DNA from 4 places in the Aeromonas bivalvium genome. Region 4 is predicted to be linked to each of the others. Evidence: predicted binding sites of a transcription regulator. Region 4 holds the regulator's gene; each other region holds the start of a gene.
The links. Region 4 encodes sigma-54, which starts transcription at its own class of promoters, with help from an activator protein. Its sites were predicted from a motif close to TGGCACNGTTTTNGCTT; they were not measured.

Region 1 (2,201 bases), on a different contig from region 4:
GGACGGGCCAGCAGCCTGGCGGCCGCCAGCCGGTTGCCATTGTCGTTGGCGTCGAGCCAGTGGGCGGCGCGGATCAGGGCCTTGACCAGGCGGGCATGGGTGTTGGGATGGCGCTCGGCCCACCCTCTGCTGACCCCGAACACCTTCTCCGGGTTGTTGCGCCAGATCTCGTAGTCCGTGATGACGGGCACCCCTATCCCCTTGGCGATCGCCTGCTGGTTCCAGGGCTCCCCCACGCTGTAGCCCATGATGGTGCCCGCCTCCAGGGTGGCGGGCATCTGGGGTGGCGGCGTGACCGACAGCATCACCTCCCCCTCGCGCTGACCCGAGTCATCCCCCTTGAGGGGGGCATAGTAGCCAGGGTGTATGCCACCGGCGGCCAGCCAGTAGCGCAGCTCGTAGTTGTGGGTCGAGACGGGAAAGACCATGGCGAAGTTGAAGGGCTTGCCCCCCTGGCGATACTGAGCCAGCACCGGCTTGAGGCTGCTGGCGGAGACGGGACGCGCCACCTGGCCGTCGGCCTGTTTCGGCAGGTGCGGCAGCATGGCCTGCCACACAGCGTTGGCGACCGTGATGCCGTTGCCATTGAGATCCATGGAAAAAGCGGTCACCAGCTCGGCCCGGGTGCCGATGCCGACATGGGCCCCCAGGGGCTGGCCCGCCAGCATCTGGGCGCCGTCCAGCTCGCCGTCGATCACCCTGTCCAGCAGCACCTTCCAGTTGGCCTGGGCCTCCAGGGTGACGTAGAGCCCCTCATCCTCGAAATAGCCCTGCTCATAGGCCACCGCTAGGGGAGCCATGTCGGTCAGCTTGATGAAGCCGAGCCTGAGCTCTTCTTTCTCCGGCGCCCCTATGGGGCCAGCGCCCAGCTCCGTGGCCGCCAGGGCCGGCATGGCCAGCATGGCCAGCAGCGCCCCTTTCCATATCATCTTCGGCGTCATGTTCACCTCGTTACATCCTTGTCCGGATCGGGAGGAAGCGCGCCGTTGCGCCCCGCCTTCGCCGTGTAGCCAAAAAAAAAAGCCCCATCGACCGTCTGGTCGATGGGGCCACATTGCCCAATGTTGATGGTGGTCGGCCCCTGGGGGCCCGGCGGCTTGCCGCGGTGGCGGCGCCTGCCTGTTATTGCTCTTCTCTGTACGTTATTCAGGATGCGTGCCAGGTTGGCAAATCCCCTGGCAACGCCTATGCCCTCGCCCATCTCCCCCACCGGCTGCGCCAGCGCGGCGCAACTGCACCAAAATGGCCACCCAACACCTGATGATCCGGCCCCTAGCCGGGCAGGGCCTGCAACAGACGGCGGGCCAGCTCGGCCAGACTGTGATTCTGGGCCATGGCCGCGCTGCGCATCGCCTGGTAGGCGGCCTCCTCATCCAGCCCCTGGTGGCGCATCAGACGCCCCTTGGCCTGCTCTATCAGGCGCCGCTCCTCCAGCTTGAGTCGCAGGGCATCCTGGGCCTGCTGTTGCTGCTGCACCATGGCCAGCTGGGCCCGGGCCAGTCGCAACCACTGCTCGACCGGTTCCCGCTCGCCGCAGCCGTGGGGCACCATGAGGGCGCCCTGGGTCAGCAGATCCGCCTGCTGCTGCACCGTCAGCCGATCGCAGAACAGCACCCGCGGCAGATGCAACCCCTGGGCCATGGCCAGCCGGATCTCGGCGCTGAAGCGGCGGCAGCTGATCAGAAGCCCCTCCCCCTGCAGCCTGCCCGCCAGCAGACCGGCCTCGTCCAGGATGCGGGGGCTGTGGCCATAATGGCTGACCAGGGCCCCCAGCCGGTTGGCCTGCACCCTGTCATCGGCATGGATCAGCAAGATGGAGTGGCGGCCTTCCTGGCCACCGACTGGATGTGACATGCCCTTTCCTCTCATCAGTTCATTCCGTCGAACAGGATGGAACCGACGCAACTTGGAGGCCAAGTGTTTGAATCTACCCCCTATTTATCCATCTCTAGGTAGAAGGGGTAGACCCGGACTCCCTCTCCGTCTCCAGGCCCTGGCTCAACGCAAGAGGGGGCAGCCCAGGCTGCCCCCTCTCCCTGCCATCGTCGAGCCCGGGCAGCCATCAGGCGACCCGGCTCGCCAGGGCGCCGAGCAGACCCTTGAGCTCATCGCGCAGCGCCACCACCTGACCCAGGATGATCAGCACCGGGGTCTCCCCCTCCAGGGCCAGCGCCGCCCGGCTCAGGCCGTCGAGCTGGCAG
Region 2 (2,201 bases), on a different contig from region 4:
AGGGGTACGAGATCAACGCCGACGGCACCCCCAAGGCGGTGAGCCTCAACGCCACCAAACCCATCCAGATCCCGGATCGGGCCGGCGAGCCCAAGCAGACCACCCTGGTGGAGGCCAGCTTCAACCTGCCCTCCACCGCCACGCCCCAGGTGGTGAACCCGGCTACCTTCAATCCCAAGGACTCGACCACCTACTCCTCCTCCACCTCTGTGGTGGCGTACGACTCCCTGGGCGAGCCTCACACCATCACCCAGTATTTCGTCAAGGATGCCGACCCCCTGGATCCCACCAAGGCGGCCAGCCCCACCTCCTGGCGCATGTACCTGTACGAGGGGGATACTCCCATCGACATCGCCGGTGGCAACCCGACCACCCCGGCGGGGGGCCTGGCCACGCCGCCCCTGAGTGCCAACATCACCTTCAATGCCGATGGCAAGGTCAACACCATCACCCCGGCCACCATCAAGACGGTAGCCCTGGGTACCCCGGGGGCCGGCGTCATCGACAACGGTGCCGATCCGACTCAGGAGATAGAGATCAAGTTCGGTACCGTGACCCAGTACTCGTCGCCGTTTGAAGTCAATAAATTGACCCAGGATGGTTCGACCGTGGGCCGGCTGACCAAGGTGGAAATCACCCCGGACGGCATCGTCTCCGCCACCTACAGCAACGCCACCACCGTCAAGGTGGCCATGGTGGCCATGGCCAAGTTCGCCAACCCCCAGGGGCTGACCCAGATTGGCGATACCTCCTGGCGCGAGTCCCTGCTCTCCGGGGATGGCCTGCCGGGCACCCCGAACTCGGGCACTTTCGGTTCCGTCAAGTCCTCGGCCCTGGAGCAGTCCAACGTGGATTTGACCTCTGAGCTGGTGGATCTCATCACAGCCCAGCGCAACTTCCAGGCGAACTCCCGTTCCCTGGAAATCAACAGCTCGCTGCAGCAGACCATACTGCAGATCCGCTGACGGGCGGCGACATGGGTTCAACAAGGGGCGCTTTGGCGCCCTTTCTTTATATATCAATAGGTTAAAAACATGCTCACGCTGTTGGCACCTTAATTGCTTTCTTCCTGTCAGAGTCATCTGTTTGACGGAGGATCCCATGGATCACCTGCTTTATATCGCCATGTCCGGTGCCAAGGAGAACATGAACAGCCTGGCTGTGCGTGGCAACAACCTGGCCAACGCCAACACCACCGGCTTCAAGTCCGACTTCGAGCAGGCACGCGCCATGCAGGCGTTCGGCGAAGGGCTGCCGACCCGGGTCTTCGCCATGACGGAGCGCCCCGGTCAGAACCTGCAACACGGTATGTTGACGACCACGGGCCGGGATCTGGACGTGGCGGTAGACGGGCAGGGGTGGATCGCGGTGCAGGACGGCAAGGGGGGCGAGGCCTTCACCCGCATGGGCAACCTGGAGCTGAGCGCCACCGGCAATCTGCAGACCAGTACTGGCCTCAATGTGGTGGACGAGGCCGGCAGGCCCATCGTCTTGCCGCTGCCCCTGGAGAAGCTGGAAATCAACCGGGATGGCACCATCACGGGTCGCCCCGAGGGGGCCGCTCCCAGCCTGCCGGAGGACTTTCAGCGTATCAAGCTGGTGCGCCCGGCCGCCGATGCGGTGGAGAAGGGGCAGGATGGCCTGTTTCGCCGCAAGGATGGTCAGCCGGAACCCGCTTCCGCCGAGGTGGGCCTGATTGCCGGCTCGCTCGAGGGGAGCAACGTCAATGTGGTCGACGAGATGACCAACCTCATTCGCTTGCAGCGTCAGTTCGAAACCCAGGTCAAGATGATGAAGACGGCCCAGGAGAACGACGAAGCGCAAACCCAACTGCTGCGTATCAGCTAATTAGGAGCCAGACATGAATCCTGCACTTTGGATAGGCAAGACGGGGCTGGATGCACAGCAGACCAACATCGCCGTCACCTCGAACAACCTCGCCAACGCCAGCACGGTTGGCTACAAGAAATCCCGCGCCATCTTCGAAGACTTGCTCTATCAGAACATCAACCAGCCGGGGGGGCGCTCCTCGGCGGATACCGAGCTGCCCTCCGGCCTGATGCTGGGGGCGGGGGCCAAGGTGGTCGCCACCCAGAAGAGCTTCAGCCAGGGCAATGTGCAGACCACGGAGAACTCCCTGGACCTGATGATCAGCGGCCGCGGCTTCTTCGAGGTGCAACTGCCGGACGGCAGCAGCGCCT
Region 3 (2,201 bases), on a different contig from region 4:
GTCCTTCTGCTCCACGGGCGCATCCCCGTTGGCCGGCAAGAGTTCACCGCTGGCCGCCTTGGCCTGGTTCTGTTTCTCCCGGCGCAGCAGCCACCAGGCCCCGGCCGCGGCCACACCGCCCAGGCTCAGGAAGGCCAGGTGCGGCATGCCGGGCACCAGCCCCATCATCAGCAGGATGCTGGCGGAGATGACCAGGGCCTTGGGATTGTCGAACAGCTGGCCCAGCATGGCGGTGCCCATGTCCTGATCCGTGTTCTGGCGGGTCACTATGATGGCGGCGGCGATGGAGAGCAGCAGGGAGGGGATCTGGGCCACCAGGCCGTCACCGATGGCGAGCAGGGTATAGACCTCTGCCGCCTCGCCGAAGCTGAGCTGGTGCTGCATCATGCCGATGATGAAGCCGCCGATGATGTTGATGAAGAGGATCATGATGCCGGCGATGGCATCCCCCTTGACGAACTTGGAGGCACCGTCCATGGAGCCGTAGAAGTCCGCCTCCTGGGTCACATCGGCGCGGCGCTTGCGCGCCTCCTCCTGGTTGATGAGGCCGGCGTTCAGGTCCGCATCGATGGCCATCTGCTTGCCGGGCATGGCGTCCAGGGTGAAGCGGGCGCTGACTTCAGAAATCCGCCCGGCCCCCTTGGTGACCACCACGAAGTTGATGATGACCAGGATGAGGAAGACGATGATGCCCACCGCATAGTTGCCACCGATCACCACGTTGCCGAACGCCTCGATCACATGGCCGGCGGCGTCGCCGCCGTTGTGGCCTTCCAGCAGCACCACCCGGGTCGAGGCGACGTTGAGGGCCAGACGCAACAGGGTCGCAATCAGCAGCACGGTCGGGAAGGCGGCGAATTCCAGGGGGCGGCGGGTATAGACGGCCACCAGCAGCACCACGATGGAGAGGGCGATATTGAAGGAGAAGAGGGTATCGAGCATCAGGGGCGGGATGGGCAGCACCACCATGCCGAGGGAGGCCAACACCAGCAGCGGTGTGCCGAGCCCCTTGCCCACTATCCCGCGGTACGCTTTCAATCGGCCCAATGATGCCCGCACTGTCATGTCGATTCTCAGTTCTTGATCCCAGATGAGAGGGATTAAAGCAAACATCGAGCCAATAAAGCAATTTGCTGATTTATAATGCTTTTATTTTGACTGTGTCAGAAGTTTGTCAGCTGCGGCCTGATGGGGCGCTTGCGGGGGATGCCAAGAGGCTGCGGGCAGCGGCCCCGGCGTGACTTGCGGTATGCCGGCGAAATGAGCAGGTCCTTGCCAAGAGGCTGCGGGCTGCGGCCCTGGCGTTACTTGCGGTATTCCGGAGGAATGGGCAGGTCCTTGCCCAGGGGCTGCGGGCGACGGCCCCGGCCACGGCGGAACTTCTTGAGCTGATAGACATAGGCCAGCACCTGGGCCACGGCGGCAAACAGCCCCTCGGGGATCTCCTGGCCAATCTCGGCGCTGTGGTAGATGGCGCGGGTCAGCGCCGGGGACGGCAGTATGGGGATCTCGTACTCCCGGCCTATCTCGCGGATCTTGAGCGCGACCTCGTCCACCCCCTTGGCCAGCACCTTGGGCGCCGCCCCGGGCTTGCCCTGATCGTATTGCAGGGCCACCGAATAGTGGGTCGGGTTGGTGATGATGACATCGGCCTTGGGCACGTCTCCCATCATGCGGCGCGCCGCCATCTCCATCTGCAGGCGCCGGATGCGCCCCTTCACCTCGGGCTTGCCCTCGGAGTCCTTGTACTCGTCCTTGACCTCCTGCTTGGTCATCTTGAGCTGGCGGGCATGGTTCCAGCTCTGGAAGGGGACATCGATGGCGACGATGGGCAGCAGGGCGCAGCAGAGGATGATCAGCATCCACAGAAACAGCTCGAGGGCATCTATGATGCCGCCGGGGAAGGCCTCCAGGGAGAGGTTGAGCAGGTGATCGAACTGGCTCGACAACATCCACCAGGCAAACAGGGTGATGAACAGGACCTTGGCGATGGACTTGACCAGCTCCACCAGGGACTGCACCCCGAACATCCGCTTGAGACCGGCGAGGGGGCTGAGCTTGCTCCACTTGGGCATCATGGCCTGACTGGAGAAGTTGAGGCCCCCGAGCAGGGTATTGCCGATGAAGGCCGCCAGGGCCACCAGGGCGAACAGCAGACCGAGGGGAAACACCACCTCGCCGACCAGGGTCGGCACCATGGT
Region 4 (2,201 bases):
GTCGAGCAGGGTATCTATCGCGGCGTACATATCCGCGTGTTCCGAATTGGCGAACACTTCGCCCCCGCTGACGTGTAGCTTGGCTTCGGCAATCTGGTTCAGTTTTTCTACGCTCAACACCACATGAACATTGTTGATGTGGTCAAAGTGACGCTCGAGTTTGGCAAACTTGTTATTCACATAATCACGCAGCGCTTCGGTGATCTCTACGTGGTGTCCGGTCAAGTTAATTTGCATAACGTCTTCCTTCTGTGTTGCCTAAACCAGGCGTTTGCGCTGATTGGACGGTGGTATCAACAAGGATTCACGGTATTTGGCGATCGTGCGTCGAGCCACCATAATACCCTGTTCGGCCAGCAAATCCGCGATCTTGCTATCACTTAGCGGTTTCGCCGGGTTTTCCGCCGTCACCAGCTTCTTGATCAGGGCACGAATTGCGGTCGATGAGCACTCACCTCCTCCCTCTGTGTTGACGTGACTGGAGAAAAAGAACTTCAGCTCGAAGATGCCACGGTGGGTATGCATGTACTTCTGGGTCGTGACCCGGGAGATGGTCGATTCATGCATCTCCACCGCCTCGGCGATGTCGTTGAGCACCATGGGCTTCATGGCCTCCTCGCCGTATTCAAAGAACCCCTGCTGCTGCTCGACGATGCAGCTGGCCACCTTGAGCAGGGTCTCATTGCGGCTCTCCAGACTCTTGATGAACCACTTGGCATCTTGCAGATGGGAGCGAATGAACTGGGTATCCTGGCTGGTGCGCGCCTGGCGAGCCATGGCGGCATAGGTTTCGTTGACGCGAATGCGGGGCGCCGAATCCGGGTTCAGCTCCACCACCCAGCGGTTCTGGCGCTTGACCACGGTGACATCCGGGATTACGTACTGGGAATCGCTCTGTACCACCCGGTTGCCGGGTCTGGGTTCGAGCTGCTGGATGAGATCGATGACCTCCTTGAGCTCCCCCTCCTTGAGCCGCGTCTTGCGCGCCAGGGTGCGATAGTCCCGATTGCCCAGCAAGTCCATGTGCTCACGGACGACCTCACGCGCCTGGGCCAGCCAGGGTTGCTGTGCACTGAACTGACCCAGCTGGATCAGCAGGCACTCCTGTACAGAGCGGGCCGCGATGCCGACCGGATCGAAATGCTGTACCCGCTTGAGCACGGCTTCGATCTCGTCGAGCTCCACCTCGACGTCGTCACTGCTCACCGCCTGCTGGATGTCTTCCAGGGTGCTGGTCAGGTAGCCGGACTCGTCGATGCCATCGATGATGGCCAGGGCAATGGCGGCATCGAGATCGCTGAACGGGGTGAGCCGCATCTGCCACAGCAGATAATCTTGCAGGTTTTCCGTGGTCTCGCCCTGATAGACGCTGTCTTCCCCCTCGAAGACGGGGCCGGCACTCTGGCCGGTGCCGGCGGAGTAGACGTCATCCCAGCTGCTGTCGACCGGCAGCTCGTCCGGCAACTGCTCCTGGGCCATGGCCTCGCTGCTGTCGATCTGGCTCTCGTCCTGCTTAATATCGGTATGAGTCTCCAGCTGCTCGACCTCTTCTTGCTCGAGCAGGGGGTTGCTATCGAGGGCTTGCTGGATCTCCTGCTGAAGTTCCAATGAAGAGAGCTGGAGCAGACGAATCGCTTGTTGTAACTGCGGCGTCATGGTCAATTGCTGACCGAGACGCAACTGGAGTGTCGGCTTCATCTACGTCGGGATATCCTTATTTCAGCGAGGCGATCATCAGGAAACGAAGGGCGATTTCCCCTTACTATAGACTGAATTGATCGCCCAAATAGACACGCTTGACCTGTTCGTCGGCCAGGATCTCGGCGGGGGTGCCTTCCGCTATCATCTTGCCGTGACTGACGATATAGGCCTTCTCGCACACATCCAGCGTCTCGCGCACGTTGTGGTCCGTGATGAGCACGCCCAGCCCTCGATCCTTGAGATGCTGGATGATCTTCTTGATGTCGATGACAGAGATGGGATCGACCCCGGCAAACGGCTCGTCCAGCAGGATGAAACGGGGCTCGGCCGCCAGGGCGCGGGCGATCTCGACCCGGCGGCGCTCGCCACCGGACAGGCTCTGACCCAGGTTGTCCCGGATGTGGGTGATGCTGAACTCTTCCAGCAACTGCTCCACCTTGTCTTCCCGCTCTTCGCGACTCAACTCCTTGCGGGTCTGCATGACCCCCATCAGGTTGTCA

Region 1: ACEUCR_RS06835 (CmpA/NrtA family ABC transporter substrate-binding protein) is a predicted target of sigma-54. The motif match lies at 1,145-1,161, and genes of this name have one in related genera.
Region 2: ACEUCR_RS11665 (flagellar basal body rod protein FlgF) is a predicted target of sigma-54. The motif match lies at 1,048-1,064, and genes of this name have one in related genera.
Region 3: flhA (flagellar biosynthesis protein FlhA) is a predicted target of sigma-54. The motif match lies at 1,104-1,120, and genes of this name have one in related genera.

Annotation. Positions count from the first base shown of each region.
Region 1 is NZ_JBGXBV010000001.1:1,497,984-1,500,184, forward strand. Features, by position in the region: gene ACEUCR_RS06835 (CmpA/NrtA family ABC transporter substrate-binding protein) at 1-941, opposite strand, end outside; gene ACEUCR_RS06840 (ANTAR domain-containing response regulator) at 1,273-1,854, opposite strand; gene cobA (uroporphyrinogen-III C-methyltransferase) at 2,063-2,201, opposite strand, start outside.
Region 2 is NZ_JBGXBV010000004.1:134,304-136,504, forward strand. Features, by position in the region: gene flgE (flagellar hook protein FlgE) at 1-965, shown strand, start outside; gene ACEUCR_RS11665 (flagellar basal body rod protein FlgF) at 1,102-1,848, shown strand; gene flgG (flagellar basal-body rod protein FlgG) at 1,862-2,201, shown strand, end outside.
Region 3 is NZ_JBGXBV010000004.1:30,547-32,747, reverse strand. Features, by position in the region: gene flhA (flagellar biosynthesis protein FlhA) at 1-1,065, opposite strand, end outside; gene flhB (flagellar biosynthesis protein FlhB) at 1,305-2,201, opposite strand, start outside.
Region 4 is NZ_JBGXBV010000005.1:316,552-318,752, forward strand. Features, by position in the region: gene hpf (ribosome hibernation promoting factor) at 1-237, opposite strand, end outside; gene ACEUCR_RS14215 (RNA polymerase factor sigma-54) at 259-1,698, opposite strand; gene lptB (LPS export ABC transporter ATP-binding protein) at 1,763-2,201, opposite strand, start outside.